DNA from 3 places in the Devosia litorisediminis genome. Region 3 is predicted to be linked to each of the others. Evidence: predicted binding sites of a transcription regulator. Region 3 holds the regulator's gene; each other region holds the start of a gene.
The links. The regulator LexA, encoded in region 3, represses DNA repair genes until DNA is damaged. The targets are predictions, from matches to a motif close to TGTTCNNNNTGTGTTCNG.
Positions count from the first base shown of each region.

Region 1: a site for LexA is predicted at 7,204-7,221, ahead of KD146_RS11560 (PA0069 family radical SAM protein). Genes of this name have one in related genera too.
Region 2: a site for LexA is predicted at 1,403-1,420, ahead of KD146_RS10095 (ATP-dependent helicase). Genes of this name have one in related genera too.

Region 1 is NZ_JAGXTP010000001.1:2,421,856-2,432,583, forward strand. It holds gene KD146_RS11525 (MFS transporter) at 1-933, shown strand, start outside; gene moaB (molybdenum cofactor biosynthesis protein B) at 911-1,447, shown strand; gene KD146_RS11535 (ABC transporter ATP-binding protein) at 1,674-3,503, shown strand; gene KD146_RS11540 (hypothetical protein) at 3,639-4,103, shown strand; gene KD146_RS11545 (helix-turn-helix transcriptional regulator) at 4,103-4,330, shown strand; gene KD146_RS11550 (NAD(P)-dependent alcohol dehydrogenase) at 4,412-5,383, shown strand; gene KD146_RS11555 (MDR family MFS transporter) at 5,419-6,888, opposite strand; gene KD146_RS11560 (PA0069 family radical SAM protein) at 7,296-8,444, shown strand; gene KD146_RS11565 (HAD-IA family hydrolase) at 8,441-9,127, opposite strand; gene KD146_RS11570 (hypothetical protein) at 9,162-9,752, opposite strand; gene KD146_RS11575 (ribonuclease HII) at 9,902-10,558, shown strand; gene KD146_RS11580 (site-specific DNA-methyltransferase) at 10,664-10,728, shown strand, end outside.
Region 2 is NZ_JAGXTP010000001.1:2,109,171-2,119,898, forward strand. It holds gene KD146_RS10090 (NAD-glutamate dehydrogenase) at 1-1,355, shown strand, start outside; gene KD146_RS10095 (ATP-dependent helicase) at 1,468-3,534, shown strand; gene KD146_RS10100 (class 1 fructose-bisphosphatase) at 3,708-4,655, shown strand; gene KD146_RS10105 (AGE family epimerase/isomerase) at 4,821-6,092, shown strand; gene nadC (carboxylating nicotinate-nucleotide diphosphorylase) at 6,162-7,034, shown strand; gene cysQ (3'(2'),5'-bisphosphate nucleotidase CysQ) at 7,036-7,887, shown strand; gene KD146_RS10120 (PadR family transcriptional regulator) at 7,997-8,545, shown strand; gene KD146_RS10125 (efflux RND transporter periplasmic adaptor subunit) at 8,561-9,811, shown strand; gene KD146_RS10130 (efflux RND transporter permease subunit) at 9,816-10,728, shown strand, end outside.
Region 3 is NZ_JAGXTP010000001.1:1,477,621-1,488,348, reverse strand. It holds gene KD146_RS07145 (histidine kinase dimerization/phosphoacceptor domain -containing protein) at 1-1,197, shown strand, start outside; gene KD146_RS07140 (vitamin B12-dependent ribonucleotide reductase) at 1,875-5,591, opposite strand; gene KD146_RS07135 (NADH:ubiquinone oxidoreductase subunit NDUFA12) at 6,373-6,756, shown strand; gene KD146_RS07130 (DUF2155 domain-containing protein) at 6,794-7,198, shown strand; gene KD146_RS07125 (GyrI-like domain-containing protein) at 7,306-7,809, shown strand; gene KD146_RS07120 (YybH family protein) at 7,865-8,239, opposite strand; gene lexA (transcriptional repressor LexA) at 8,239-8,952, opposite strand; gene KD146_RS07110 (molybdopterin molybdotransferase MoeA) at 9,060-10,262, opposite strand; gene moaC (cyclic pyranopterin monophosphate synthase MoaC) at 10,259-10,728, opposite strand, start outside.

The DNA.
Region 1 (10,728 bases), 940 kb from region 3:
ATCTATGTAACGATCAATATGGCTGCCTCCACGCTGGGTCAGGTTGCCATGTCTGTGACCGGCACGGCGGGCTATATCCCCTTCGTGATCGGCGCCATCGCCTTTGCCTGCGCCATTCTGCCGACCGCGCTGACCTCCAGCCCACAGCCACGGCCGCTATCGTCGGCCAAGATCGATATCGGACTGCTCTACCGCACCTCGCCGGTGGCGGCGATCGCTGCATTTTCCGTCGGCATGGCCAATGGCTCGTTCGGCACGCTGGCGCCGGTCTATGGTTACCAGCGCGGCCTGGATGCCAGCGGCATCGCCTTGCTGTTTGCCATCGCCGCCATTCTGGGCGCGGTCGCGCAAATCCCCTTTGGCCGGCTTTCTGACCGCATTGACCGCCGCATCGTGATGATCGGGCTGTCCGGCTTCGCCTCGATTGTTGGCGTGTTGACGGTGCTGATCAATCCCGAAGCGGGCTGGGGCATGTATGTGCTGTTTGCCGCCTATGGCTTTGCCGCCAACCCGATCTATGCCGTGGCCGTCGCCCATGCCAATGACTATGCCAAGGATGGCGAGTTCGCCAAGATTGCCGGCGGTATGCTGCTGATCCTGGGCATCGGTCTGGCCATCGGCCCGATCGTATCCTCGTTGATCATGGGCGCCTGGTCGCCGGTGGGCCTGTTCATGGTCACCGCGTCCTTCCATGGTGCGCTCGCGGTCACCGCCTATCTGCGCATGCGCATCCGCAAGAGCGTCGACGCAGCCGACCGCGCGCCATTCCAGCCCATGGGTAATGATCGCCAGGTCACGCCGGAGAGCTTCGTGCTTGACCCCCGCGCCGAAGCTGACGACATCGAAATGCGCGTCGACGAAACACCCGTCCCCGAAGAGCTGGCCGGTTTGAATGACGAGGAGAACCCCAATGTTCAAAACGGCGCAGTTTGAGGACCGGGCGTTCAAGCCCCTGTCGATTGCGGTCATTGCCGTGTCTGACACGCGGACACTGGAAACCGACACAGGCGGGGCGCTGTTGAAGTCTCTGCTGGAAGCTGATGGGCACATCTGCGCCGACCGCGTTGTTGTACGGGACGATATCCAGCTTATCCGTCAGGCGGTACAAGGCTTTGTCGCTGACCCCAAGGTGGACGTGGTGCTGACCACGGGCGGTACCGGCTTTTCAGGTCGCGACGTCACTCCCGAAGCTGTCGAGCCGCTATTCGACAAACGCATGGAAGGCTTTTCGGTACTGTTCCACCAGTATTCGGCGACCACGGTGGGCACCAGTTCACTGCAGTCACGCGCCACGGCAGGCTTGATCGGCACCAGTTTCGTGTTCTGCCTGCCTGGCTCCCGTGGCGCCTGCCGCGACGCGTGGGAAGGCATTTTGACCCACCAGTTCGATTACCGGCATAAACCGTGCAATTTCGTCGAGCTGATGCCAAGGCTGGACGAGCGCTAGCCGTGTTGCTGATGGGCAACGCTGCAAAGCTGGCGCCCGCAAAAGCCAAATTGGGTCATGACAGCGCGAGCAAGCGCGGCTAGCCTGACTGGTGACAGCACGATGCTGGGAGATCTTTGATGAGAATTATGGACATACGCACGCACCGCTAGACGGGCCGCGCCGCTATGTCGGGCTGCCTGTCAGCTCCTCATCAATTTGATCATCTGCCCCTGGAGGGCATCCCATGTTTCCCAGCTTTGAAAAGCTCGTCGATCCGTTCATGCCCCATGCCGAAACGTCACCCAGCGCCTCTGTCTGGCAGTTTGTTGGCGACAGCCTGAAACCCTTTCACCGCGTCATCGCGCTGAGCCTGCTGCTAACGCTGATCAGCGCGAGCATCGAGGTCTGGCTGATCGGCTATACCAGTTCGCTGGTCGATACGCTGGCACTGGCCGAACCCGCACTGTTGTGGGAAGAGCACGGCCTGGAGCTGATCGGGGCAGCCGCTATTCTCTTGCTGCTCCGCCCCCTCGCCGGCTTTATTGGCGAGGGCCTGGACGACATCGCCTATCGTCCCAATGCCGAAACCCTGATCCGCTGGCGGGCGCATCGTCATGTGCAACGCCAATCGGTCGGCTGGTTCCGGCGCGACCTGTCGGGCCGCATTGCCAATCAGGTGCGCGATATCGGGGCATCAGCGACCGGCGCGGTCTATCAGGTGCTCCACACGCTGACCTATGTGATGATCTATGTGATCGGCTCGACCTTGCTGATCGGCTCGATCGATATCAGGCTGATCACGCCCTTGCTGGTGTGGATCGCCTGTTTTGTTGGCCTGATGGTCTATGTCGTGCCGCGCCTGCATCGCGCCTCGCATGACTTGCAGGGCGCCAATGCCGATCTGACCGGCATGCTGGTGGACGGTTATGCCAATATTGATGTGATCAAGCTGTTCGCCAATCAGGCTGCCGAGGACGCCGAGAGCATGCGGCGCTTTGCGGCCTCCCGCAGCACACTCGTGGCAGTTCAAAAGCTGGAGGTCACGGTCAATGTAAGCATGATTTTCATGGGCAGCCTGCTGATTGTCGGGCTGGTCGGCTATACCGTGGTGCTATGGCAGGCTGGCGGCGCACCGCTGGGGCTGGTTGCGGCCTCGCTGGCGCTGAGCTTTCGCATTACCGGCATGGCTGAATGGATGCTCGATGCGGTGTCGTCGATGTTCACCCATCTGGGGGCCACACGGCAGGCATTGCAGACTGTGGCGCAGCCGCTGGAAGTCGTCGATGCACCCAATGCGCCGGCCTTGACGATCACCACAGGAGCCATCGGCTTTTCCGGCGTCAGCCACCACTATGGCAAGGGCGTCGGCGGGCTGGACGGCGTCAGCTTCGACATTGCTGGCGGCGAAAAGATCGGCATTGTCGGGCGCTCGGGTGCCGGTAAGTCGACACTGGTCAATCTGCTGCTGCGCTTCTTTGAGGCTGAAGCGGGCCAGATCAGCATTGATGGTCAGGACATTGCAACGGTGAGACAGGACAGCCTGCGCGGCGCCATTGCCATGGTGAGCCAGGATGCCAGCCTGCTGCATCGTTCCGTGCGCGACAACATTGCTCATGGTCAGCCCGATGCATCACAGGCCACCATCGCGGCAGCGGCCGAGCAGGCCATGGCGTCGGAATTTATTGCAGGTCTGGTCGATCAACAGGGCCGTCGCGGCTACGACGCCCTTGTCGGTGAGCGCGGCGTGCTGCTCTCAGGCGGGCAGCGTCAGCGCATTGCCCTGGCGCGGGCGATCTTCAAGAACGCCCCCATACTGGTGCTGGATGAAGCCACCTCGGCGCTGGATTCCGAGGCTGAAGCGGCCATTCAGGACACGCTCTATGGCGTAATGGAGGGCAAGACGGTGATCGCCATCGCCCATCGCCTGTCCACCATTGCCCGCATGGATCGCATCGTGGTGCTGGATCAGGGGCGAATTGCCGAGCTGGGATCCCATGACAGCCTGCTTGCCCAGAACGGCATCTACGCTCAGCTCTGGGCGCGGCAATCGGGCGGCTTTATTGGCAACAACTAGCCCTGAGGCGAGCGTGGTCTGGGTGGCGACCTGCGTCGCCAAGGTTAAGTCCCCGCAACATGGTGTTATATATATTTGACATGATGTTCGTTTTAGATGATATAGCGTCATAGATTACAAACATGGAGTGATGCGATGTCTTTACGCGAGAAGAACGCATGGATTGCCGTCGGGATTACCCTGGCGGTCTGGAGCTATTATTTCGGGGCGTTCTGGATCGAAGCATTCGCCGGGATCGTGGACGGGGCTGAAGTGCTGGTGCGATTCCTGGTGTGTATGGGCATTTCGCTGGTGGTGATGATCGGCTTGAATGTGTTTGCCGGCGTCATGAGCAAGAAAAACCTCGATGCCGCTCCCGATGAGATGGAGCGTCACATCGAGGCGCGGGCCGACCGCTTTGGTTTCCGGTTGCTCGAGCTGCTGGTCCCGGTCGGGCTGATTGGCGGGCTGCTGGCCACCGACACCATCAAGGCCGCCTACCCGGCTGATCCCGGCGGCGCCGTGGCGTTGATCTTTGCCAATGGTGTGCTGATGGCTTTCGTCATCACCGAACTGGTGCGCGAAACCACCCATATCATTGCGTTCCGGATGAGCGCGTAATGGCCACGCCGCCTCCCATCAGCAATATCATCCGACGCCTGCGCTTTGATGCGAACGAGATGACCCAGCAGGAGTTGGCCGACCGCATCGGCATGACAAGACAGACCGTTGCCGCCATCGAGCAGAACAAATACTCGCCCTCGCTGGAAGCCGCTTTCCGTATTGCCGAGGTGTTCGAGGTGGAAATCGGCACCGTGTTCCAATGGAAGAAGACCGCCACCGACTGAGCTGACGCCCAGTTCCCCAAAAATCTTGCACAGCCCGAGCAGGGCTGCGGGCGAAGCTTGCCCGAAATCTGGAGATCCTAGATGAAAGCCGCCGTTCAGACTGCCTATGGCGCCCCCGAAGTCGTTACCATCATCGATATCCCCAAGCCCGTTCCCAAGCCGGGTGAAGTGCTCGTGCGCATCGTCGCGACTACCGTGACGTCCGGCGACGCGCGCCTGCGCGCCTTCCGCATTCCGGCTGCCTTCTGGCTCCCGGCCCGGCTGTTCCTGGGTATCTCCAAACCACGCAAGAGCGTTCTCGGCTCTGAGTTCTCCGGCATTGTCGAGGCGGTTGGTGCGGGCGTGACGCGACTGAAAACCGGCGATCGGGTGTTTGGCATGCACGTCTTTGATGCCCACGCCCAATACAAGGTGGTCCCGCAAACCGCGGCTGTCACCGCCCTCCCCCAAGGCATGGATTTCGCCGAAGCCGCCGCCCTGCCCTTTGGCGCCCTGACGGCGCTGCACTTCTTGCGCCTGGCCAAGATTGCACCAGGCCAGAAGGTGTTGATCAATGGCGCCAGCGGCGCCGTGGGCAGCTTCGCTGTGCAGTTGGCCAAGCATTTCGGTGCCGAGGTCACGGGCATCTGCAGCGCCCGCAATCTGGATATGGTGCGGGCCCTGGGTGCTGATCATGTGATCGATTACAGGCAGACTGACTTTTCCCGCAATGGCATCCAGTATGACGTGATCATGGACACTGTGGACACGGTCAGTGTTGCCCAGTTCGAACGAGCGACGCCCCCGACGGGCCAGCTGATCGCCAGCAATGCTGGCGGCGGCATGATGCTGCGCGCTGGATTGCGCAAATTGCTGGGTGGCCGGCAGATCATCGTCGGCGTGGCAGGCGAGCTGTTGGCAGATATCGAGACACTGCGGGATCTGGCGGCAGCGGGTGTATTGCAGGCGACCATCGATAGCCGCGTGCCCTTCACCGAGATTGTCAAGGCGCATGCGCTGGTCGATAGCGGGCGCAAGCGCGGGGCTGTGGTTGTCGAGGTTTCGGCTCCATAAGAAAACGGCGCCCGCTGGGCGCCGTTCTGGATGGTCTAGTGGCCGCCCATGCCGGGCGCGCCGCCTTCGGGCTTGCGAACAAAGAACGCGGTGACGATTGCGAACAGGGAAATGGTCGCGCCCACCATGAATGCCAGCTGGATGCCACCAGCCAGGGCGCTGACGGGCTCCACACCCTCTGCAGCCAGACCGGCGGTGCGAATGCTCATCAAGGCCACGAACAGCGCAATACCAGCGGCCCCGGCGACCTGTTGCACCGAGCCGAGAATGGCGCTGCCATGCGAGTACATTTCCTGCCGCACCGAGCCCAGAGCGGCAGTGAACAATGGTGTGAACACCAGCGCCAGACCGATGCTGATGATGATGTGACCGGTCAGGATGGCCCAGACCGAGGTGTGCTGATCCACCCGGGTCAGAGCCCAAAGCACGATCGAGACCAGTGCCGTACCGGGTACCAGCAACTTGGTTGGACCGATGCGGTCATACAAGCGGCCAACCGATGGCGCGAGCAGCCCCATCAGCAAGCCACCGGGCAACAGCAACAGGCCGGTCTGCAGCGTATCGAGACCCAGAACATTCTGGGTGTAGATGGGCAGCAGGATGACCGTGCCGAACAGGGCCATCATGGCAATTCCCATGGTCAGCACGGACACGGTGTAATTGCGCGATAGGAAGGTGCGCAGATCAAGCAGCGCCTTGTCCTGCCGCGACAGCACGATCTGACGCCAGATAAACGCAACCATGGACACGCCGCCGACCACCAGAGGTAGCCAGAGCGGGAAGGCCGCACCGGCCTGTTCGCCTTCGCCCAGGCTGGACAGGCCATAGACCAGTCCGCCAAAGCCCAGCGCAGACAGGATTACCGAAGCGATGTCGAGTGGCGCATAACGCGGCGTGGTCACGTTCTGCATCTTGCGACTGCCCAGAGCCAGCGCACCCAGTGCGATTGGCAGCATGAGGATAAACATCCAGCGCCATTCGAAATTGGCCAGGATGAACCCGCCAATGGTGGGCCCGATCGCGGGCGCAACCGAGATGACGATGGAGATGTTGCCCATGGTCTTGCCGCGTGTTTCGGGCGGCACCAGCGTCATCACCGTGGTCATTAGCAGCGGCAACATGATGGCCGTGCCGACCGCCTGAATGACGCGACCAAAGATCAGCAGTTCGATGCCGGGCGAGGCGGCGCAGATCAGCGTGCCAGCAGCAAAGACCGACATGGCGAGCATGAAGACGGGCCTTGTGTTCATACGCTGCAGCAGAAAACCCGTAATGGGAATGACAATGGCCATGGTGAGCAGGAAGGCGGTAGTCAGCCATTGCGCGATATTGGCCGCGACGCCCAGATCCGCCATCAGATGAGGGATGGCCACGCTCATCATCGTCTCATTGAGAAAGACGACAAAGGTGGAGCCAAGCAGCAGCGCGATGACGAGTTTGTTGCGGGCAGAGTTGTCGACCTCGCCCGAGGGCAAATCACCCGTGGTTGTTGCGTCAATGGTCATAGAAATCCCTCGAATAAAATAGCAGCGTCGACAGTGCGACGGTTGATGTCTTCCAGCTTCGACAACACCATGAGAAAATGTGGTGACAGCCCGTGTCAGCATGCGTCGGCAACGGGCTGCATATTCGCCGTTGCCCGGCGATGATCAGCATAGAATTCAGATAGGCCCACGCGCCAGCAATTGCCCCGTTGGCGGCAGCGGAGGCCCGGCATATTCCTAAAAATGGCCACGGTCCATCGGGCAGTGCGCATAGCGCGTGTGCGCGTGGCAATCTGTTGCGCTTCTGCCACCACAGGACGTTAACAAACTCGACATCGTTCTTGTTCTGTTCTCGTGGAACTGTTACATCCCGAGACGCGTTGATCAGTCACGATTCGACTGTTGCGCGTTCGGCAGGAGACGTTTTCATGGCCTTTTATCAAGCCCCATCATTTGAAGCTCTCGAGCAACTCAGCCGCAGCCGGGATGCCGATCTGGCACGGCGGGAATTGCTGGATGTCGATCAGGTTCGCGGACGGGGCGCGCAGAGCAATCGCAGCGGCCGGTTTGAAAAGCAGACCCGCGAGTCTTTTGATGACGGCTGGGACAATGTCGAGCCGCTGTCGATCTTCGAGACGGTCGAACACAATGAGCGCGCCAAAACCATCATCACGACCAATGACAGTCCCGACATTGGGTTTGAGCGATCGATCAACGCCTACCGCGGTTGCGAACACGGCTGCTCGTACTGCTATGCCCGGCCCAGCCACGCTTTCCTGGGCCATTCGGCCGGTATCGAATTCGAGCGCGACATATACGTCAAAACCAACGCGGTCGAGGCGCTGCGGACCGAATTGTCTGCCAAGAACTACCGGGTAAAGCCGATCGCCATGGGCACCAATACTGACCCCTATCAACCGGCCGAGCGCAAGCACAAGCTGACGCGCGGCATTCTCGAAGTGATGCTGGCGACCAGACATCCAGTGATGATCACGACGAAGTCGGCGCTGATCACCCGGGATCTGGATCTGCTGACCGAACTGGCCAAGTTGGGGCTGGTAAAGGTGGCGATCTCGATGACCTCGATGGACCACAAGCTGAGCCGCCGCATGGAGCCCCGTGCATCCTCCCCGGCGCGCCGGCTCGAGGCCATTCGCCTGCTCACCGAGGCCGGTGTTCCTGTCGCGGTATTCGCCTCACCAATGATCCCGGCGATCAACGATATGGAACTCGAACGCATTCTCGATGCTGCAGCAGCACAGGGCGCCACCAGCGCGCAGATGATCCTGCTGCGCCTGCCCGGCGAAGTGCGCGACGTGTTCCGCGAATGGTTGCTGCGTCACTTCCCCGACAGGGTGCGTCATGTGCTCTCGCTAGTGCGCGACACACGCGGCGGCAAGGATTACGACTCCCGTTTTGGCACCCGCATGACAGGCGAAGGCCCCTATGCGACCCTGCTGCGACAGCGCTTCGAAAAAGCACGCGAGCGCTACGGCCTGGACGGCAAGCTGCCGGGTCTGCGCAATGACCTGTTCGAGGCTCCCGAAATCGAAAGCGCCCAGATGAGCCTGTTCTAGGCGATCTGGCTGGCGCTGACCCGATCGGCAACGAAGGCGAGCAACGCGGGATCGTCATAGCCGTCGGCCGACAGCACCGCTCCGGCCGCACGTAGCGCTGCGTCATCAAGGCCGGTGCGCATCCCTATCGTGGCAATGCCCGCTGCCGTGGCCGAGGCGATGCCAGTGCGCGAGTCCTCGAACGCCAGCGAATGTTCGGCTTGGGCGCCGAGCAGGCGCAGGCCCTCTAGGTAGGGCATGGGATGCGGTTTGCCATGCGGCAGTTCGGCACCAATCACCACCGCCTTGAAGCGGCTGGTGATACCCAGACCGTGCAGGATCAATTCGGCATTGGCGCGCGGCGCATTGGTGACCGCCGCCATGGCAATACCTGCCGCATCGGCCTGGTCGAGCAGATCAAACAGTCCGGCTACGGCATGGATTTCGGTGGCGGCGAGCTCGCGAAACAAAGCTTCCTTGTCATCCATCACCGCCATGCGTGCATCAGCATCCAGGTCTGGCAGAAAGCGCGCGGCGATATCGACATTGGCCAGCCCCTGTAGTTCACGGACAAAGCGGGCCCGGTCAAAGCTATGGCCAAACGGGGTAAAGCTGCGATTGAAGGCTTCCAGATGCAGCGGGTCGGTGTCGGCCAGCGTGCCGTCAATGTCGAACAGCAGCGCGGCGCCGGGCGTCGGGATCATGAACAGGTCCAGTCTTGGGGGGCAATAGGGGTGGTCAGTATTGGGCAACCTTGCGGGCGAAGCTGGCCATGAAATCAAGCGAGGCCAGAACGCCACGCATCGATAGCCAGACCTCCTCGCTCGCGCCCCCGTCACCGTTCAAGGGCACAGTCATCGTCAGTGCATTGCGCCGCTTCATCTCTTCGAGCAGCGCCGCCTTGCGCACCGGATCGGCTACATAGAACTGGTTGGTGGTGTTGTAGCGCGTCTCAAGATCAGCAACGAAATCGAACTGCATGGTGACGCCGCCATGAAAGTTCAGTTTGAGTGGCCGACTGGTATCGGTCTGCGCCTTGTCAGCGGCCACTGTCACCGCAATATCAAGTTCACCGGTCAGGCGATTGCGCAGCATGGTGAGCTTATAGGCAGGTAGGCCGGCGCTGTTAAGCTGCTGGCTGCCGGTGCTGGCAAAGCAGGAGTGCCCGTAAAAATCGGTAGCGTCATCATCGATCACGTCGGGGCAGGCCGCCAGCCAGTCACGATGATACTCGCGCCATTCGCCATAGGGGTGATGAAAGGGTTCGGCGGCCAGTGGAAAGGTCGCGGCCAGCGTCATAACGAGGGCGAAGCCGAATTTGGCAATCATTGTGTCTTGTTTCCCATGCTGCCCCCAGCGGAAAACCTATAGCAGCCCCGGCGCCAGACGCCACCGCCGGCCTCCAATTTTGTCGGTGTGAATATCGGCTCTGTCCGCAGGCGTGTTGACTTGGCCGGCGTGGGAGCGATGCTGCGCCCATGATGTTCGATTCGACAGTTCAGAGCGCGCCTGACTATTCCCACGAGGCCGAACTCAAGGCACGTGGTGCACGAATTGTGGCTGGGGTCGATGAAGCGGGCCGTGGCCCACTGGCCGGCCCGGTGGTTGTAGCGGCCGTGGTGCTGGACCCCGATGCCATTCCGGCGGGGCTCAATGACTCCAAAAAGCTCAATCAGGAACAACGCGAGGCGCTGTTCGAACACGTGGTTGCTTCGGCGCTGGCCATCAGTGTCGTGGTTGCCCCGCCCTCTATTATCCTGAGCCACAATATCCGGGGCGCCACGCTGTGGGGCATGGCGCAAGCCGCGTGTGGACTGAGCATCCGGCCTGATCGGGTACTGATCGATGGGCGTGATGTGCCGATGGGCCTGCCCTGCGACGGCATGGCGCTGATCGGCGGCGACGGGCGCAGCGTGTCGATAGCGGCGGCCTCGATTGTCGCCAAGGTGACGCGGGACAGGATGTGCGCAATCATGGATTGCGACGCGCCTGCCTTCGGCTTCGCTGGTCACAAGGGATATGGCACGGCCAGGCACATGACGGCGCTGAGTGAGCATGGTCCTTGCCGGCACCACCGCGAGGCCTTTGGCCCTGTGGCACAGGCGCGGCTCAGGTTGACTGCACTGGCCGGTTAGGGCTGCGGAAAGCTACGCCTTAACCTCCTGCTAACCCCTTGCATACGCTCCATTAACTCTGCGGTTCTATAACAGGGTTGTTAGTACTGCGTTAGGGTTAAGTGTATGTTGCGTACCGCGCGTAAGGCTCCAGAAGCCGTTGCGGAAGAGGCACCGCGTCTTCCGATCGA
Region 2 (10,728 bases), 630 kb from region 3:
TCAATACCGACGCCATCGACAATTCGGCCGGCGTGAACTCGAGCGATCTGGAGGTCAATATCAAGATCGCCGTCGCGCCCCTGCTGGCATCTGGCACCCTTGGCATCGAAGCGCGCAATGCGTTCCTCGTGACCATGACCGATGAGGTCGCAGCGCTGTGCCTGCGCAATAACTACCTGCAGGGGCTGGCGATCTCGTTGGCAGAACGTGCCGGACTGGCGGAACTGCCGGACCACCGCGAACTGATCGAACGGCTGGAAGACCGTGGACTGCTCGATCGCGCCGTAGAGTTTCTGCCCAGTGATACAGTGCTGGAAAACCGGGTGGCGGCAGGCACGGCACTGGTGCGGCCCGAACTGGCGGTGATCCTGGCCTATGCCAAGCTGACGCTATACGCGGATTTGCTGGACGGTCGCTCGATCGACAATGACTATCTGGCGGGTGAGCTCTATCGCTACTTCCCGGGCACGCTGCGCAGCACCTATCCCGAGGCTGTGGCCGGACATCGGCTGAAACGCGAAGTGATCGCGACAGTGCTGGCCAATGCGATGATCAATCGCGGCGGACCGGCATTTGTGACCGATCTGACTGCGGCAACCAGCGCCAGCCCCGGCGAGACAGCGCTGGCCTATGCGGCGGCGCGTGATGTCTATGGACTGAGCGCGCTGAACACCGCGATTGATGCGCTCGACACGTTGATCGACGGCGATGTGCAGTTGGCGCTCTATGCTGAAGTGATGGCGCTGCTACGGCAGGAGAGCCTGTGGTTCCTGCGCAATGCCGATGTGACGCAGGGTCTGTCCGATCTGGTACAGCGTCATGCCGCCGGTGTTGCTGCGCTGCGCGACCTGAAGGGGACGGATCTGCCTGCCTCACTGGCGCAGGACGTGGCGGAGATGGCGCAATCGCTCAAGGACAAGGGCGTGCCCGAAACCACTGCGCAGCAGATCGCCGAACTGCCTGTGATCGGCTATGCCAGCGACATCGTGCTGGTTAGCGAACGCGCGGGCGTGTCGCTGGCTGATGGGGCAACCGCGTTCTTCGGGGTGTTCACGACATTCCGGCTGTGGCCGGTGATCGCGCAGAGCCGTGCATTGTTGCTCAACGACCGGTTTGACCGCATGGCACTGGACCGTGCGCTGGCCAATCTGATGCGGGCGCAGCGCGACTTGACCGCTGACGTGCTCAAGACCGAAGGAAAATCGGTGGATGCCAAGCTGGTGAACTGGCAGGTGCGGCGCAAGGCGGGCATTGAACGCACCGCCGCAGCCGTGGCCGAGCTGACCCAGGGCAAGTTGACCGTGTCACGGCTATCCGTCGCCGCGGGTCTGATGGCCGATCTGGCGCAGGAATAGAAGACCATCATGTCCGGCGGCCCTTGGGGTCGCCGGAGCAATGGCGTCAGATGGCATTGCGAACAAAACAAGAAACGTGTTCCCTGAGAACTTCTCTGGAGGATGCCGATTCGTGCTTGCCAGCCCTACCTATCTTGACGCCCTGAACCCCGAACAACGTCGCGCCGTCGTGCATGGCACCGGGGAAGCCGCGCCGGGGCCATTGCTGGTGATTGCCGGGGCGGGATCGGGCAAGACCAATACGCTGGCGCATCGGGTGGCGCATTTGATCGTCAATGGTGCCGATCCTCGCCGTATCCTGCTGATGACGTTTTCACGACGCGCCGCCAGCGAGATGAGCAGGCGGGTGGAGCGGATCGCGGCGCAGGTGCTGGGCACGAGCGCAGGCGCGGTGACCGATGCCCTGGCATGGGCGGGAACATTTCATGGCATTGGCGCGCGGCTGCTGCGCGAGCATGCCACCCAGATCGGGCTGGATACGGCCTTCACCATCCATGACCGCGAAGACTCGGCGGATCTGATGAATCTGGTGCGGCACGAGTTGGGGTTTTCCGAGGCCAAGAGCCGGTTTCCTACCAAAGGCACCTGCCTGTCTATCTATTCTCGCGTGGTCAATGCGCAGGATGATCTGGACGCGGTGCTCAAGACGACCTTCCCGTGGTGCGCGATGTGGAGCAAGGAATTGCGCGCGCTGTTCAGCGGCTATGTGGCTGCCAAACAGAGCCAGAACGTGCTCGATTACGACGATCTGCTGCTGTACTGGGCCGGCATGATGGCTGAATCGGCAATGGCGGCCGAGGTTGCCGCGCGGTTCGACCATGTCCTGGTGGACGAATATCAGGACACCAACAAGCTGCAGTCCTCGATCCTGCTGGCGCTCAAGCCGCAGGGGCATGGACTGACCGTGGTGGGCGACGATGCGCAGTCGATCTATTCGTTCCGGGCGGCGACGGTGCGCAATATTCTCGATTTCCCGTCGGCCTTCAGCCCGGCAGCCGATATCGTGACGCTGGACCGCAATTACCGCTCGACACAGCCCATTCTGGGCGCTGCCAATGCGGTCATCGAGCAGGCTAGCGAGCGTTTTACCAAGAATTTGTGGACGGAACGCCAGTCTGACGCCAAGCCGCTATTGGTGACGGTACGCGATGAGGCCGATCAGGCCCGCTATGTGGTGCACAAGGTGCTCGAAGCACGCGAGAGTGGCATGGCGCTGAAAAGCCAGGCCGTGCTGTTTCGGACCTCAAGCCATTCGGGGCCGCTGGAGATCGAACTGACCCGGCAGAACATCCCCTTCGTCAAATTCGGGGGGCTGAAATTCCTCGACGCGGCCCACATCAAGGATCTGTTGTCGATCCTGCGCTGGTCTGAAAATCCACGCGACAGGGTGGCCGGTTTCCGCGTGCTGCAATTGCTGCCCGGTGTGGGACCGGGCACTGCAGGAAAGGTGCTTGACGCCATGGCGACCGGACCGGACCCGATCTGGGCGCTGGGCGAGATCCCTACGCCGCCCCGCGCCGGCGAGGGCTGGGCGGGGATGGTCGAGCTGATGCGGCGTCTGGCAAAGGAGGAAGCTGGCTGGCCCGCCGAGCTGGGCTATGCGCGGCTATGGTATGAACCGCTGCTGGAACAGGCTTTTGACGACGCCATGGTGCGCGTGCAGGACATTGTGCAGCTCGAGCAGATTGCTGGCGGCTATCCCAGCCGCGAAAGGTTCCTGACCGAGCTGACGCTGGACCCGCCCGATGCAACCAGCGACCAGTCGGGCGTGCCGCTGCTCGATGAAGACTATCTGATCCTGTCCACCATCCATTCCGCCAAGGGGCAGGAGTGGAAGTCAGTGCATGTGCTCAATGTGGTTGATGGCTGCATCCCCTCGGATCTGGGAACCGGATCAACCCATGAACTCGAAGAAGAGCGGCGGCTGCTGTATGTGGCGATGACGCGGGCGCGAGATGATCTGAACCTGATCGTGCCGCAGCGGTTTTTCGTGACGCAACAGGCCAAGCATGGCGACCGGCATCTTTATGCGCAGCGGACGCGTTTCATTCCACGCGCCATGACAGACCTGTTCGAGGATATCTTGTGGCCGCCAGTCACGCCGGCCCATATCGAGGGGCTGTCGCCTGCGCCGGTGCGGATGGACATTTCCGCGCAGATGCGAGGCATGTGGAAATAGGGATTGGGGCCAATGAGCAGCTAGCGCATGTAGCCCCCCACATGGCCTCTCCCGTCAGGGGGAGGTATCGCTCCACTCGAGAGGTGGACCAGGCAACCCTATGCCAAAGTCGGATTGTATCTGGACGCGGCATGGGGACATTGAAGGCCCCTGCCCCAAAACCAGAGCCGCACATGACCACCCTTTCCAACTGGCTAGCCGCCCAGAGTGTTGACGCCAAGCTGGCTTCGGTGATGACCACCATGGCCGCCGCGAGTGCGGAGATTGCGGCTGTGCTACGGCAATCGGCGATTAGCGGGCAGACCGGGCTGGCCGGGCACACCAATGTGCAGGGCGAGGACCAGAAGGCGCTCGACGTGATCTCAAACGATATTGTTTTGAATCACATACGGCAAAATCCGGAGATTTCGATTCTGGTGTCCGAGGAACTGGATGAGCCGGTTCATATCGAGAATCAGGGCACCTATCTGGTGGCAACAGATCCACTGGATGGCTCATCAAACCTGGACGTAAATGTCACCGTAGGAACGATTTTTTCGATCCTGGATGCCCGCAAGGGTCTGCTGCAGCCCGGCTCGGCGCAGTTGGGCGCGGGTTATGCCGCCTATGGACCGGCCACGAGCTTTGTCATCACTTTCGGGCCGTCAGCAGCGGTGTTTACACTCAACGATGACGGCGTGTTCGTGTTGACCACCGAAAAGCTCGCCGTGCCCAAGGCGTCAGCGGAATACGCGATCAACACTGCGCGCGAGCGGCTGTGGGATGACGCAACCAAGGGCTATGTCGCCGAGAATGTGGCGGGGGAGACCGGGCCTGCCGGCAAGCGCTACAATATGCGCTGGATCGGATCGATGGTGGCCGATGTGCATCGTATCCTGATGCGGGGCGGGATTTTTCTTTATCCGCTGGACAGCGAGAACGCTGCCAAAGGCGGCCGGTTGCGGCTGCTCTATGAGGGCAATCCGATGGCGATGCTGGTGGCCGCAGCGGGCGGCGCATCGACGACCGGGCAGCAGAGTGTGCTCGATGTAGTACCGACCGATATTCACCAGCGGGTGCCGGTGGTGCTGGGCTCGGCTGACGAGGTAGCCCGCGTGGTTGCCTGGTACGCCCAGGCGTAGACGTTCCTTTGTAAGCCGCCCTTCTGGCCTGCTGCTGATTGCCGGAGGAAGAGTTTGCTGCAGCCCGCGAAATTGCGCGGGCAGAAATTGCAACGTTCTTATTGGAGCGCTATAGCTCGGGCAGATTGAGGTGCCGGCGCCCTACGCTGCCGGCCGGGAGCCACTATGACCGACGCGAACACCACCTTGCCCAAAACCAATTCCAGCCCGTGGACCAGCCGGCCGTTTCATCGGCAATATCTGATGCGGCAGGCCAATAATCTGTTCGATTTCTTCGAAGCACCGTCGCTGAATCCCAAGGGCGGGTTCTTTGAGCTGGATGATGAGGGCAAGGCGCTGAGCGCGGCCAATTCAACGCGGCAGGTGCATGGCACCACGCGCATGGTGCACAGCTTCGCCATTGGCAGTCTGATCGGTCGGCCTGGCTCGGGCGAAATGGTCGATCACGGCATGGACTATATCTGGAACAAGCATCGCGACGCCAAACATGGTGGCTATGTGTGGGGCCTGGACGACAATGGCGTCACCGATGGAACCAAGCAGGCCTACGGGCATGCCTTCGTGATGCTGGCAGCATCGAGCGCCAAGCTGGTGGGGCATCCACTGGCTGACAAGATGCTGGCCGATGTCACCGAGGTGATCGAGCGCCGGTTCTGGGACGAGAAAGTGGGCGCAGTGCGCGAGGAATTCGCCAATGACTGGTCGCAGATCACGACCTATCGCGGGCAGAACTCGAACATGCACCTGACCGAGGCGCTGATGGCAGCCTATGAGGCCACCGGCGAAAAGGCTTATCTGACCAAGGCCGAACGGATCGCCGAATTGATCATCGCCAAGCATGCCGTGCCGCTGGGGCATCGGGTGGCGGAGCATTTCGACGAGAACTGGGTGCTCGACAAGCAATATCTGGGCTCGGAAATGTTCCGTCCCTCGGGTGTAACGCCGGGACACGCGTTGGAATGGGCGCGGCTGCTGATGCAGCTGTGGATTCTGGGCGACAAGCGACTGAGCTGGATGACCGATGCAGCGCGCAATCTTTTCCGTCAGGCGATCGAGTTGGGTTGGGATACCCAGCACGGCGGGTTCTTTTATACGCTGGACTGGGACAACAAGCCGATCATGCGCGAAAAGCTGTGGTGGCCTGTGGCCGAGGCGATTGGCGCGGCAGCGTTTCTGAGCGCCTATGACCGCGATGACTATTTCCAGATCTGGTATCGCAAGCTGTGGGACCATGCCGAGAACCATGTGATCGATCATGCGCGGGGCGGCTGGCTGAGCGAGTTGACCGAGGACCTCAAGCCAACATCGCGCCTGTTTACCGGCAAGCCTGACATCTACCATGCGCTGCAGGCGTGCCTGATCCCGCTCTACCCCGCTACGGGTAGCCTGACAGCGGCAATCATCGAGGCCGAGCACACCGTCAAGCAGCACCACTAGCAGGCGCTGCTGGTTGCATCGGGCGGTGGTGGCGCGTACATCACCGCTCGAAGCCGAGAGACCCGTGCCATGTCCCGTTCTGACCGCCTGCCCGCCCAATTGCCCCGCCTGTTGGTGGAGCGCGCCGTTGCCGCTGCGCTGGAAGAAGATCTGGGGCTGGCAGGCGATCTGACCAGCCAGGCAACACTGGCTCCTCATGCCACGGCTAGTGCGAGCCTGTCGGCGCGCGAGGCGGGGGTGATCGCCGGGCTGGATCTGGCAGCGGCCGCGTTCCGGCTGGTCGGCGACGGGGTGGTGTTTACACCCGCGCTGGCTGATGGCGACACGGTGGCGGTTGGCGGCGTTGTTGCCACGGTGACCGGCCCTGCCCGACTGGTGATGTCTGCGGAGCGTGTGGCGCTGAACTTCCTCAATCACATGAGTGGCATTGCCACGCTGACGCGGACCTATGCGGATGCGGTCGCCGGCACTGGCGCGCAGGTTTGCGACACACGCAAGACGACGCCGGGGCTGCGGGCCTTCGAAAAATATGCGGTGCGCTGCGGCGGCGGGGCCAATCACCGCTATGCACTCGATGATGCGATTTTGATCAAGGACAATCACATTGCCGTCGCAGGCAGCGTAACAGCGGCCTATCAGGCGGCGGAGGCCTTTGCCGGGCATCTGGTGGCTATCGAGATTGAAGTTCAGGATCTGGCCGAGCTGGAAGAAGCACTGGCGGCGGGCGCCCGCGTGGTGCTGCTCGACAATATGGACAACGAGATGCTGCGGCAGGCCGTGGCAATCAATGCGGGTCGCGCCAGACTGGAAGCCTCGGGTGGTGTGAAGCTGGACCGGGTCCGCTCGATCGGCGAGACCGGGGTGGACTATATTTCGACCAGCCAGATCACCATGGCCGCGCAGCCACTCGATCTGGGCCTTGATGTGACGATCGGCGTCTGAGATGACCGCAGGCTTGCAGGCGCCGACCAATGCGGCGCTGACGGCGCTGGTGCTGGAAGCCGCCATTGCGGCTGCCAAAGTCATCATGGAGGTCTATGGTCGCCCGATCATCGCTATCGACAAGTCGGACGGCTCGCCGGTAACGCAGGCTGATGCAGCTGCGGAAGCCATAATCCTGGATCACCTCAAGTCCACCGGCATTCCGGTGCTGGGCGAGGAGAGCGTTGCCGCTGGGATTATCCCGGAACTGGGCGCGCGCTATTTCGTGGTCGATCCACTCGATGGCACCAAGGAATTCATCAAGCGCAATGGCGAGTTCACCGTGAATATCGCTCTGGTCGAACATGGCTTTCCGGTAATGGGCGTGGTGCTGGCACCGGTGACCGGCGAAACGTTCGTGGGCGACGCCACCGGCGCCTATTCGTGCAACACGCGTTCCGGCGCCGCCATCGACAAGCATGTGGTAACTGTTTCGTCAGATACCCCGCTGCGCATTGTGGCCAGCCGATCGCACGGCCACGCCGCGCTGGCGACGCTATGCGAAACGCTGGCGGTGGATTCGGATGTTTCGGTGGGCTCGTCCCTGAAATTCTGCCTGCTGGCGCGCGGCGACGCCCAGCTCTATCCGCGATTTACCCCGACATGTGAGTGGGATACGGCTGCCGGGCAAGCGGTTCTGGAAGCTGCGGGCGGGACCGTCGTGACGCTGGACGGGAAGCGCCTGGGATATGGCAAAGGGACCTCTGGCTTTCTCAATCCCTACTTCGTGGCCGCTGCCAACCGAGGGCTGGCACAACGCGCTGCTGCAGAAATGAGCAGAATTCTGGGCCAGTTCGCCAGCCATGCAACATAGTCTTAACTGATCTGGCCGTTCTACTACCCCGTACAACTTGCACGATTCATGTTGGGCATATACACACCCAGCATATATCAACCCGGCATATGCCCGTGGAGCTTCGTGCATGAACGTCAGAACGCTTTGCCTGTCCATCCTCTTTGAAGGGGAAGCCACCGGATATGAGATCCGGCGTCTTTGCGTGGAAGGCGAATGCTCCTACTTCATCGAAGCGAGCTTTGGTTCGATCTACCCGGCGCTGGCGCGGCTGGAAGAAAACGGCTTCGTGGTGAGCCGCACCGAGCAACAGGACGGCAAGCCGGCCAAAAAAGTCTATTCGATCACCGAAGCTGGTCGCACCGAGTTCAGGCAGCAACTGGCGGAGCCATTGGGCGAGGACGTTTTCCGCAGCCCATTTCTGCTGTTCGCCCGCTATGCGCATATTTTGCCGCGTGGACTGGTCGAAGCGCGGGTTACAGAATATCTGCGCCGCGCCACAGAAGACCGCAAGAAACTCGAAGAAATCCGATCCGAGCGCAGCTGCAATGCAGCTGAGTCATGGGTCATGGAGTACGGACGTGCAATGATGGAGGTTGCCGAACGGCACACCCGCACCCATATGCACGAACTGATCACAATGGCGCGAGCCGAGCCAGAAAAAGACGCGGCAGAATAAAGGGGCGAATTCTCGATGCGTGCATTATTTTCCTACGGTATTGCGTTTCTTATACTGATCCTGGCTGGCGCCTGGTTGGCGACGGGGACTCTGGTCATGGGCGGCAATGGCCCCGGCGAGGGCGAGCGTCCGATCGTTTCAGTGCTTGAGGGCGAAGACCACGGTCCGATCGCCACGCAGCTTGCTGAAGCCGGCGTGCTGGCTGATCACGAAAAAGACGACAGCATTGATCCAACGCTGACGATTGCCCAGCGAAACGAGGCCGAAAATGGCGCTTCTACCGGGCTGCAGTCGGTTCGCACCACGACGTATGTGGCTCAGCCCTACGCAATTGAAGTGTCGCTGCGCGGCCGCACTGAAGCCAAAGCTTCGGTTGGCGCGGTGGCCGAGACTTCGGGCATCATCGATACGGTCCATGTGACAAAGGGTCAGGAAGTCGCAATCGGCGACCTGCTGTGCACGCTTGATCAGGGCACACGCGCTGCAGCAGTGGCCCAGGCCAAGGCGGGTCTGGCGCAGGCAGAAGCCTCGCTGAGCCAGGCACAGGCCGATTTCGACACCAATGCCGAGCTCCGCAGCAAGGGCCTGGCATCGGCCAATAGCGCCCGCGGTGTGGAAGTGGCACTGGCTGCCGCCCAGGCAGGCGTTACGTCGGCTGAAGCCAATGTAGAAAACGCCGAGGCCGAGTTCGACCGCACGGAAATCAAGGCCAAGGTCGCCGGCATTGTCCAGGCACCACTGGCCGTGGCCGGCGCCATGCTGCCTCAAGGTCAGCCCTGCGCGACCATCGTTCAGCTCGACCCCATGCTGTTCATCGGTCAGGTTCCCGAAGCCCGCGTCGGGCTTGCCAAGCTTGGCCTGGATGCGGTTATCACCACGGTGACCGGACAGGAAGTCAAGGGCAAGGTGACGTTCATCGCCGCAACGGCCGACCCCGCAACCCGGTCGTTCCCAGCCGAAATTGAACTGCCAAATCCCGATGGCTCGATCCGCGACGGCATTACGGCCACAGCCGTGGTCAATATGGGCGTGGCGCCCGCACACCTGATCCCGCAGTCTTCACTGACCCTGGATGCAGATGGCGTGTTGGGCGTATCCACGGTTGAGGATGGCGCTGTCAAATTCGTGCCTATCGAGATCGCCAGTGACACCCGCGATGGCGTGTGGGTGCTGGGCCTGCCAGTTGCGGTCGATGTTATCGTGATCGGCCAAGAGTACGTCACCGACGGTCAGGCCGTCGACGCTACCAACGTAACAGCGAGCTAGACCCATGCTGGATTTCATCGAACGTATCCTGCGGATGCCACGCGTCGTACTCACCGTGATGGTGTTGCTGCTTGGCGCCGGGTTCATGGCCTACAATACCTTGCCCAAGGAAAGCTTCCCGGCGATCGACATCCCATATTTCTACGTCTCGGTGAGCCAGACTGGCGTCGCCCCGCGCGATGCCGAACAATTGCTGGCCAAGCCGATCGAGGACCGCATCAAGGAACTTGACGGGCTCAAGAACTACTCCTCCACATCGACGACAGGCCATGTCTCGGTGTTTCTGGAGTTTGACGTCAGTGCCGACAAGGATCAGGCGCTATCGGATATTCGCGCCGCGCTCGATGGCGTGTCATCGGAACTTCCCGATGATGCAACCGAGCCGACCGTGTCCGAGATTTCGTTCACCGATCAGCCGGTTATTTCGGTGGCCATTTATGGTGCTGTGCCAGAACGCGAACTGGTTCGCCGCGCCAAGGATCTCAAGGAAGAACTTGAGGGCATGGCCAATGTTCAGAGCGTGACGCTTTCGGGCTCGCGCGATGAAGTGCTTGAGGTGACCATCGACCTCAATCAGCTTGAAGCCTATGACCTGACCGCCGCGCAACTGCTGGACGCGCTGTCCAAGAACAATATGGTCGTGCCGGGCGGCACACTGGACTCCGGCCAGGGCTCGTTCAATGTCGAGGTTCCCGGTCTGATCAAGAACGCGCAGGACGTGTACTCCCTGCCGCTCAAGACTGTTGGCGACACCGTCATTACCTTTGGCCAGGTGGCCAACATTACCCGTACCTTCGAGGACGCCACCGAATACGCCCAGGTCAACGGCAAACCTGCCCTCACCCTTGGGGTATCCAAAAAGCTGGGCAGCAACGTCATCGACGTGTCCGACGAGGTGCGCCGCATCACGGACGAAT
Region 3 (10,728 bases):
GAGGACAGAATCCTCCGACTGGTCGGCGAGGACCGCAACCTGAGCCAGTTCTTTGCCCGAACCGGACGGGATCTGGCTGAACTGCTCAATGCCCATGGCTTTGCGGTGCTGCAGGGCGACAAGCTGGTGCAGTTTGGCAGCTGCCCCCCGACCGACGATATCCACGCCATCAGCGACTATGTCCGCGCGATCAGTTCGAGCCAGCCTGTGGTGACCCGTCAGCTATCTGCAAAATTTCCTCCGGCCATGGCCTTTAAGGACAAGGCCAGTGGATTGATTGCGGTCAAAATGGCCACCGATGTGCCAACTGTGCTGATGTGGTTCCGCGCCGAAGTCCTGCAGACCATCAAGTGGGCAGGCAATCCGCACAAGGAGGGCGCGAAGGACCCCAACACGGTACTCACGCCCCGCGCATCCTTTGACGAATGGTCCGAACAGGTCAGCGGCAAGTCGGAAGACTGGAACCTGGCACAGATCGAATCTGCAGGGCGCGTTGTGCGTTCGCTGCACGAGGCCCGCAACAATAGCCGGATCCGCCTGCTCAATAGCGAACTGAGCCGCTCGCTCAATGACAATGTCAGCCTGATGCAGCAGAAGGACGTGCTGTTGAGAGAGGTTAATCACCGGGTTCAGAACAGCCTGTCGCTGGTGGCCACCTTTCTTCGCATGCAGGGGCGCGGCGCTTCCCAGGAGGTCAAATCCAGCCTTGAACAGGCTGAGCATCGACTGATGGCCGTTTCACTCGCCCACCGGCGGCTCTATCAGGACGATAGCGTCGAAATCATCGATCTGTCCCGATATATCGGGGAACTGGTTGCCGAGCTCTTGGCCACCATGAACAGCGAATGGGGGGACCATCTCCACCTTGATCTGGCCCCCGTATTGATCAAGACCGACGACGCCGTCACCGTCGGGCTGGTGGTCAATGAGCTTTTCACCAACCTTGCCAAATACGCCTATGACGGGCGCCCCGGGTCGGCGACGATCAAGATCGAACAGATCAGATCAAACCTGCGGGTGACCATTTCTGATTCCGGCAAAGGCATCTCCGGCCCGGTCAATGGAACCGGCTTTGGCACCAGAATGCTGAGTGCACTGGTGAGCAATTTGAAGGGCAGTATCGAGTTCGAAGACAATTCTCCGGGTACCCGGGCTGTCGTCGTCGCGCCGATACAAAGCCGTGGGTACGAGGCGTAATGTTGTCAGTTTTTCTGACCTTGGGGAGGTGTCCGGTCCCAACATTTGTTCCGGCCTTTTGTAGCCGTTCAGCCTCCGTCTATGAAACGGCAGCCAGCTTGTTAGCTACAGCTCCCTAGGTTGAGCAATGGGCGCAATCACTTAAGGCATTTTGGCGCAGCGCTCTAACGGCAGCTTTCGTCGTTCAGGTCCTAAAAGCCGCCGGTCCGCTATCGGCCCCAGAACGGTCGTTGGAAACAAGCGCCACCATTAGCCCGTGCGACGGTGGTGCCCCCGCAGGATAGGCCACTCAAGATCAATGTTTTCGACAAGCAATCGTGTCTCCAGCCCCTCCGGAGTACTCGAGTGCAGGTGCTGGGGAGGCGCAAAAGTAAAGGCCCGGATTTCCGGGCCTTTTTGCTTGAATGGACAAACTATCGGTTCGGCGATGGAAACGACGGCCCCGCTAATGGAAATTCTATCGGGATCGTCACACAAACAGTACCTCGAACGGCAATTTCGGCCAGTCGTCGTCCCCCAAGTATCGCACTTCGAGCAAGTACCAATCTGGTCAGTGGCGACTTCCTAGTCGGCCGACCTGAGGAGATGAGGCACACTTTGCCTCACCTCTCTGCGTCTGATGCCAGGAATCTGGTCAAACTTCATATGCAGCGACACTATTTCTATCTTTTAGCTACTTAGCTACACCCAGTCGTCGTCCCGCAGGTGTCGCACTTCAGGCAGGTGCCGTTCCGCACCATGGTGAAGTTGTGGCACTCGGTACACTGGTCGCCGGTATAGCCCTTCATCTGGGCTTCGGCGCGCAGCAGGCCGGTATCCTTGCTCGGCGGCGGGCTGGGCAGGGGGCTCAGTTCGGCGGCCGGGAAGGCCGCGGGGGCCACCTGGCTGTCAGGCTTGAGCGCCGTTGCCGCCTTGAGCGCGGTCACCGTCGAGGTCTGCATCGCCTGAACCGGGTTCAGGTGATGGTCGCCCGAAACGATCATCAGGCTCTTATTGCTGACGCGACCACGGGTCATGCCACGCGACACGAACTTGTCGGCAGGCATGGGGGCCGGGGTGTTGGCAGCGGGGCGACCGGTTGCCTTGTCTTCGTCGGCTCCCTTGCCCAGCGAGGTCGGGCTTTCGGGATTGACGTGGGCCAGATCGTCACGATCGAGATAGGACACGGCCAGTTCGCGGAACACGTAATCCAGGATCGAGGTGGCGTTCTTGATCCGGTCATTGCCCATGACCATGCCGGCAGGCTCGAAGCGGGTGAAGGTGAAGGCCTCCACATACTCGTCCAGCGGCACGCCATATTGCAGGCCCAGCGAGATGGCGATGGCGAAATTGTTCATCATCGCGCGGAAGGCTGCGCCTTCCTTGTGCATGTCGATGAAGATCTCGCCCAGACGGCCATCATCATATTCGCCGGTGCGCAGATAGACCTTATGGCCACCAACGACGGCCTTCTGGGTGTAACCCTTGCGGCGATCGGGCATTTTTTCGCGGTCACGAATGACCGTTTCAACGATGCGCTCGACGATCTTTTCGGCAACCTGCGGCACGCGGGCGGCAGATGACATCGCCGCCATTTCCTCGGCTGCATCCTCGTCTTCATCCTCGTCGGCCGCAGCCAGCACGGATGAATTGAGCGGCTGGCTGAGCTTGGAGCCGTCGCGATAGAGCGCATTGGCCTTCAAGGCCAGGCGCCAGGACAGCATATAGGCCTGCTTGGCGTCTTCGACGGTCGCGTCGTTTGGCATGTTGATGGTCTTGGAAATCGCGCCCGAGATGAAAGGCTGTGCAGCCGCCATCATCAGGATGTGCGATTCAATCGACAGCGAGCGCTTGCCGATCTTGCCGCAAGGCGCAGCGCAATCGAACACGGGCAGATGCTCGGCCTTGAGGTGCGGGGCACCTTCCAGGGTCATCGCGCCACAGACGTGGATATTGGCCGCCTCGATATCCTTCTTGGAAAAGCCCAGGAAGCTGAGCAGGTCGAACGAGAAATCGCCCAGTTGCTCATCGGTGACGCCCAGCGTCTTGAGGAAGTCCGCACCCAGTGTCCACTGGTTGAAGATGAACTTGATGTCGAAGGCCGATGCGGTCGCAGCGTTCAGCGCGGCGATCTTCTCATCGGTAAAGCCCTTGGCCTTGAGCGTGGATGGATTGACGCCCGGTGCCTGGTTGAGATTGCCATGGCCGACCGCATAGGCCTCCATCTCGGCAATATCGGCTTCCGAATAGCCCAGCGTGCGCAGGGCAGGTGGCACGGCGCGGTTGATGATCTTGAAGTAACCGCCACCGGCGAGCTTCTTGAACTTGACCAGCGCAAAGTCTGGCTCGATGCCGGTGGTGTCGCAATCCATCACCAGACCGATCGTGCCGGTCGGGGCGATAACCGAAACCTGGGCGTTACGGTAGCCGTGCTTTTCGCCCAGCTTGAGCGCGTTGTCCCAGGCGATCTTGGCGCGTTCGCTCAATTCGCTGTCGATCAGCGAAGCATGATCGAGCGGCACGGGGGTGATCGAGAGCTTTTCATAGCCTTCGGCATTGCCGTGGGCAGCATTGCGGTGATTGCGGATGACGCGCAGCATGTGCTTGGAATTGCGCTTGTAATCCTTGAACGGGCCCAGCTCCTTGGCCATTTCGGCCGAGGTCGCATAGCTCACGCCGGTCATGATGGCGGTGACAGCACCGGCAATGGCGCGGCCTTCCTTGGAGTCATAGGGAATACCCGAGGTCATCAGGAAGCCGCCAATATTGGCGTAACCGATACCCAGCGTGCGGTATTCGAACGACCGTTCAGCAATCGCCTTGGATGGGAACTGCGCCATCATCACCGAGATTTCCAGCACCACGGTCCACAGACGCACGGTGTGCTCATAGGCAGCGGTGTTGAACGAGCCATCCTGGTTGCGATAGGGCAGCAGGTTCACCGATGCCAGATTGCAGGCGGTGTCATCAAGGAACATGTATTCCGAGCAGGGGTTCGATGCATTGATCGGACCGGCCTCGGGGCTGGTGTGCCACTCATTGATGGTGGTGTGGTACTGAATGCCGGGATCGGCCGAGGCCCAGGCGGCATAGCCCACCTGCTCCCACAGATCGCGGGCTTTAAGGGTCTTGGTGACAACGCCGGACTGGCGTGCCTTGAGGTCCCAGTCGCTATCGCCTTCAACGGCGCGCAGGAACTCGTCGCTCACCCGCACCGAATTGTTCGAGTTCTGGCCCGAAACGGTCAGGTAGGCTTCGCTGTCCCAATCGGTGTCGTAGACCGGGAATTCGATATCGGTATAGCCCTGCTTGGCGAACTGGATGACCCGGAAGATGTAGTTCTCGGGGACCAGGGCCTTCTTGGCAGCGCGCACTTCGCGCTTGAGCGCGGGGTTCATCGCCACATCAAAGCAGTCATCGCCGCTGCCTTCGCAGTTGACGGCAGCCTTCATGATGGCCTTGAGGTGCTTGGAGACGACCTTGGAGCCGGTCACCAAAGCGGCAACCTTCTGCTCTTCCTTGACCTTCCAGTTGATGTATTCCTCGACATCGGGGTGATCGATATCCAGCACCACCATCTTGGCGGCGCGACGGGTGGTGCCGCCCGACTTGATGGCGCCGGCCGCCCGGTCACCAATCTTGAGGAAGCTCATCAGACCGCTGGACTTGCCGCCGCCCGAGAGCTTTTCGCCCGAACCGCGCAGGGCCGAGAAATTGGTGCCGGTGCCCGAACCATATTTGAACAGGCGCGCTTCACGCACCCACAGATCCATGATGCCGTTTTCATTGACCAGATCGTCATTGACCGACTGGATGAAGCAGGCATGGGGCTGGGGATGTTCATACGAGCTCTTGGAACTCACCAGCTTGTGGGTGAAGGGGTCCACATAGAAGTGCCCCTGGCCCGGACCATCAATGCCATAGGCCCAGTGCAGACCGGTATTGAACCATTGCGGGCTGTTGGGCGCCACGCGCTGGCTGGCCAGCATATAGGCCAGCTCGTCAAAGAAGGTGCGCGCATCTTCTTCACTGTCGAAATAGCCGCCTTTCCAGCCCCAATAGGTCCAGGTGCCAGCCAGGCGATCAAACACCTGGCGGCTGTCCATTTCTGAACCGTAGCGCTCATCTTCCGGCAGCTTGGCGAGCGCAGCTTCGTCGGGGACGGAGCGCCACAGCCAGGACGGCACGGAATTCTCTTCAACCTTCTTGAGGGCCTTGGCGACGCCGGCCTTGCGGAAGTATTTCTGAGCAATGATGTCAGCCGCAACCTGGCTCCAGCTCTTGGGGATGGCGATATCTTCGAGCTTGAAGACGACCGAGCCATCCGGGTTGCGAATCTCACTCGTGGCCGAGCGGAATTCGAGACCGGCGTAGCGGTCTTCATTGGCTTTGGTAAACCGGCGTTCAATGCGCATAGTCGTCTTAGTCCCCAATGTAACGGGCACACAAATGCCCGCGAGCCGAAAAACCCGGCTTCTCACCCAAATCTGTTTTGACGCGTCACCAACCGAGCCCGTGGCCGGGCTCGAAAAACTTGCCTGTGCCCCTGTATGGCGCCGGTCTGATGCCAGTGCTTTGAGCAGGGGTCTTGAGCCGACGACATGGTGTGTTGTCGGCCTGTCCAAAACATCTGCCGATTCAAACGATGCGTCAACGCAAGAAATCACAAGGTCTAGTGGTTGGAGGGGTGGTTCAGACAACCACTAGTAGGCTCATTATGTGGATAGTGGGGACAAACTGCAAGGAAAACGCGGACTTGGCCGCCCCCTTTTATGCAGGCTGGAGCGTCACGTGAACGGCGCATATGTGAGCCGAACAAGCCCCGCTAAAGTGCCGAGATTCCACGGCTAAATTCACCGCCAGGCGCGTGTTTACAATGGGCTAACCATGCCACCAACGCCGTCGAATCAAACCGTCACAAAGCTGTCAAGCGCAGAAAAATTACGCGAAATCCACAATGCGCCCACTACCAGTGCTTGTGGTGATCTGCCTGTGACCCACTACCAGATGCTGTGTGCAGGGCAGGGTGGCGCTCACTGCAAAGCTGGCCCCGATGCCCCTCCTATAGAAGGGTGAGCGGGGCGCGAAAACAGCGCGCGAAAAACCCGCCAAACACTAGGCTGATCTGACCACGCATGTTACACCCGGCGCACTCGCAGCTATCGACGGCGGAATCGACAATTGGCTAAATCCGGTATCAAGCAGTTCCTGAGCGAAATCTTCTCCTGGTGGGGTGGTCAGACCTGGGGCACCCGTCTGTGGATCTGGCGCTTCGGCGACTATGTCGGCAGCGACGAATTCGGCAATCGCTATTTCCAGGATCGTAAGGCTGATCGGCGTTATGTGACCTATGCCGGCCCCGCTGACGCCTCGACCATTGGTCAGGGCTGGCACGGCTGGATGCACTATCGCACCGACATCGTGCCAACCAAGGCCAACTATGTCGCCAAGAGCTGGGAGCTGCCCCATCAGCAGAACCTGACCGGCACGGCAGCCGCCTATCGTCCCGATGGCAGCCTGCTCAACAAGGGCGAACGCCCCCGCGTGACCGGTGACTACGACGCCTGGTCGCCAGAATAAGGACGGCGCCTTGCGCCACCTCAAAACTCTTGCCCGCATGATGATGACCCTGGCGCCGCTCGCGGCGCTGGGCGTCTTTGGCGTTGCAGCGCCCGTATCGGCCCAGCCCATTGCCAATCCGGTGGCGACCTTTGCCGGGCTCGACAAGATCACCGGCCGCATCACCCGCTTCGACGTCTATATCGATGAAACCGTGCTGTTCGGCGCGCTCGAGATCACCCCGCGCGCCTGCTACAATCGCGCTGCCACCGAGACCCAGCGGACATCGGCCTTTCTCGAAGTCGATCAGCGCAGCCTGACCGGCACATCCAAGCGCATCTTTACCGGCTGGATGTTCGCCGACAGCCCGGCGCTCAACGCCGTCGATCACGCAGTCTATGATGTGTGGCTGATCGAGTGCCGCACCAGCACCGACGTACCGCCGCCCGACGCGCGCGACTGATTCTCTCAATGGTACTGGCCCGCTGACGCGCGCCATTCTAATGTCACCAGCATTGATGCAGGCGGGCAGAACTGCGCGACTGCATGATATTGCGGGAGGAGCGCCTTATGCTGACTGTTCCACGTTTCCAGGACCTGCCGGTCCAGACCTACGCCTATATCAGCTTTACCGTATCAATGGCCGAAATGGCGCAGCCCGCAAATGAGGGCTTTCCGGCGCTATTTTCCTGGCTCTCCGCCAATGGCATCACGCCGACCGGCGCGCCATTCTACAAATACAACCGCATCGATATGGCCAGAACGCTTGAAGTGGAAGCAGGGGTCCCGGTGGACCGCGCGGCAGCGGGTGACGACACCGTAAAATTCTCGCAACTACCGGCGGGGCATTACGTCTGGACCACCCATACCGGCCCCTATGACGATCTCTATGATGCCACAGCCATGCTGATCGGCTGGGCCAAGGAGCGGGGCATTGAATGGGATAGCGCAACCCAGTCCGACGGTCATCACTTTGCCTGTCGTCTGGAAATCTACGAGACCGACCCGGAGCAGGAACCTGATCCTGACAAGTGGGTCACCACATTGCGGATCAAGACCACCGGTCCGGCCTGAACGCCAATACCGGCATTGATCGCCCGTCACTCCCGAAGTCACGCACCGCGCGCCGCTAGGCCAAGGCGCTCAGATGCTCGTGAACGATGACCCAGCCATGCAAGCGCCGCTCGACAATGCAGGTGCCGCGACCGGCGCCAGATTGAACATCTCCGTTCACAACCGCCGTGTAGCAAAACAGATAGCGACAGGCCGCGATATCCTGACCTTTTACGATCCAGATCAGGTCTTCCAGCCAGTAGCGCTCGTCAACCAGCCGTGCCCATGTGGCTTCAAAGGCATCGCGTATCGCTGCAATGCCAAGATGAGATCCATCATTGAACCAGAAACTGGCATCCTGGGCGATCAAGGGCGCGACGACCGCGAAGCGATGCGTGTTGATCGCCTCGCCATAGGCCGCGATCAACGCTTCGGGCGTCGCCGCCCCCATCAATATTTACGCAGCAACCCGACAAGCCGGCCCTGAACCTTGACCCGGTCAGGCGGAAAAATGCGGGTCTCATAAGCCGGGTTGGCGGCTTCAAGTGCCACCGTATTGCCCTTGCGGCGCAAGCGCTTGAGCGTCGCTTCCTCATCATCCACCAGCGCCACGATGATCTCGCCGGTGCTGGCTGCATCCTGCTTTTTGATCAATACCGTGTCGCCATCAAAAATGCCGGCATCGATCATCGAGTCACCGCGCACTTCCAGTGCGTAATGCTCGCCGCTGCCCAGCATTTCGGGCGGCACCATAATGGTGTGGGAATGGCTCTGAATGGCCTCGATCGGCGTACCCGCTGCAATTCGACCCATCACCGGGATCGAAATCGAGCGCACGCCATCATCATCGGCGGCGACACGCGATGGCGGGCTCGCCACCTTGCCAAGATTGCCTTCGATCACCGATGGTTCAAAGCGGGCCTTACGGCCGCCAAGCGACGGGTTCATCGAATCCGGCAGCTTAACGACTTCCAGCGCCCGGGCCCGATTGGGCAGGCGGCGGATGAAACCGCGCTCTTCCAGCGCGGTGATCAGCCGGTGAATGCCCGACTTGGACGCCAGATCGAGGGCATCCTTCATCTCGTCGAACGAAGGCGGAATGCCGCTTTCCTTCATCCGTTCATGGATGAACATCAACAGCTCGTGTTGTTTGCGCGTCAGCATAGGCCCCTCGGGGTGAGAATCGGAACATAGACAGAACGACTATATGTGTTCCAGTTATGTTCTGCAATATGCTCGACGATTTTCCTGCAACTGGGGCGGCCCGAAACCTAGAAGGCGTCGACCACAATGGTTTCGACCAGCGTGCCCGCCGCCTGTCCAGGGGCCTGTTCGGGCTGCACAATCAACAGGTCAGCCAGCGCCATGGATGAAGTGTGCCCACTATCGGTCTGGGAAATTGGCAGCGCCACCGGACCATTGGGAGTCTGCTGCAACTGTGCCCGCATGAAATGCCGCCGCGCCGTATTGGCTGGGGTCGCGGCAGCCAGTGGCAGGTGCCAGGGCGTCTGCGGCGTCAGGCCCAGCCAGTGTCGCAGCGCCGGTTTGATGAAAACAATCGCCGTGACCATCGCCGAAACCGGATTGCCCGGCAGGCCGAATACCAGCGTCTTGCCGATCGTGCCGAACATCAGCGGCTTGCCCGGGCGCATATTGATGCGCCAGAAATCCAGCGTCACGCCCAGTTCAACGAGAATTTCCTGCACGATATCGTGGTCGCCAACGCTGGCGCCGCCGGTCGTGATCAGCACGTCCGGTGCATCGGCCAGAATGGCGCTGAGCTTGTCGCGCAGGGCTTCCCGGTCATCGCGGGCAATGCCGTGATCGGTCATGGTATGGGCATAGGGGGCCAGCATGGGCGCCAGCCCGAAGCTGTTGGAAGCAATGATCTGGTCAGGCCCCAGCGCCGCGCCGGGCAGGGCGAGTTCATCACCCGTCGCCAGCAGCGCAATACGCGGCCGTCGCGCCACGGTCAGCGTCGGGGTATTGGCTGCCGCGGCCACGGCAATCTGCATCGGGGTCAGTCGGACGCCAGCCTCGATCAGCGTCTGGCCTGTGGTGAAGTCATTGCCCAGGGCCCGGATATTGCGCCCCGGCAAGGGCTCGATGCTGAACGACACCTGATCGCCGTCGAGCAGGGCCTGTTCCTGCATGATGACGGCATCGGCCCCTTCGGGCACCGGCGCACCGGTAAAAATCCTGACCGCTTCTTGCGAGCCCAGACGTCCGGCATAACTGGCCCCGGCCTGGGAGGTCCCCACGACCTTGAGGCTGTGACCTTCCATGATGTCAGCGGCCCCGACGGCATAGCCATCCATGGCGCTGGCATTGAAGGGCGGCTGGTCATGGCGGGCCTTGACCGGTTCGAGCAAGACCCGACCCGCCGCCGCATCCAGCGACACGGTTTCGCCGACCGGCGTCGGCACGCGCTTGAGAATGGCCGCAATGGCCTCTTCAACGGGGAGCAGGCTCATGCGCGCACGAAATCCCCGGACTTGCCGCCCGATTTTTCCATCAGGCAGATATCGGTCACCACCATGGCGCGATCAATCGCCTTGGCCATGTCATACAATGTCAGCGCCGCCGTGGAGGCAGCCACCAATGCTTCCATCTCGACCCCGGTCTGGCCGGTAGTTTCAGCCGTCGCCACAATCAGGATGGCATCTTCGCCATGTTCGGCAATCTCCACGCTGACCTTGGTCAGCGGGATGGGGTGGCACAACGGGATCAGCTCAGCGGTCTTTTTGGCCGCCATGATACCGGCAATCCGCGCTACCGCCAGCGCATCACCCTTTTTGAGGCTGCCGCCCATAATGGTGGCAATCGTCTGCGGCTGCCCGACAATACGGGCCTGTGCCACGGCGCGCCGCCGTGTTGCGGGCTTGCCGGCAATATCGACAATATGGGCTTCGCCCCGGGCATTGAGATGGGTGAGCCCGT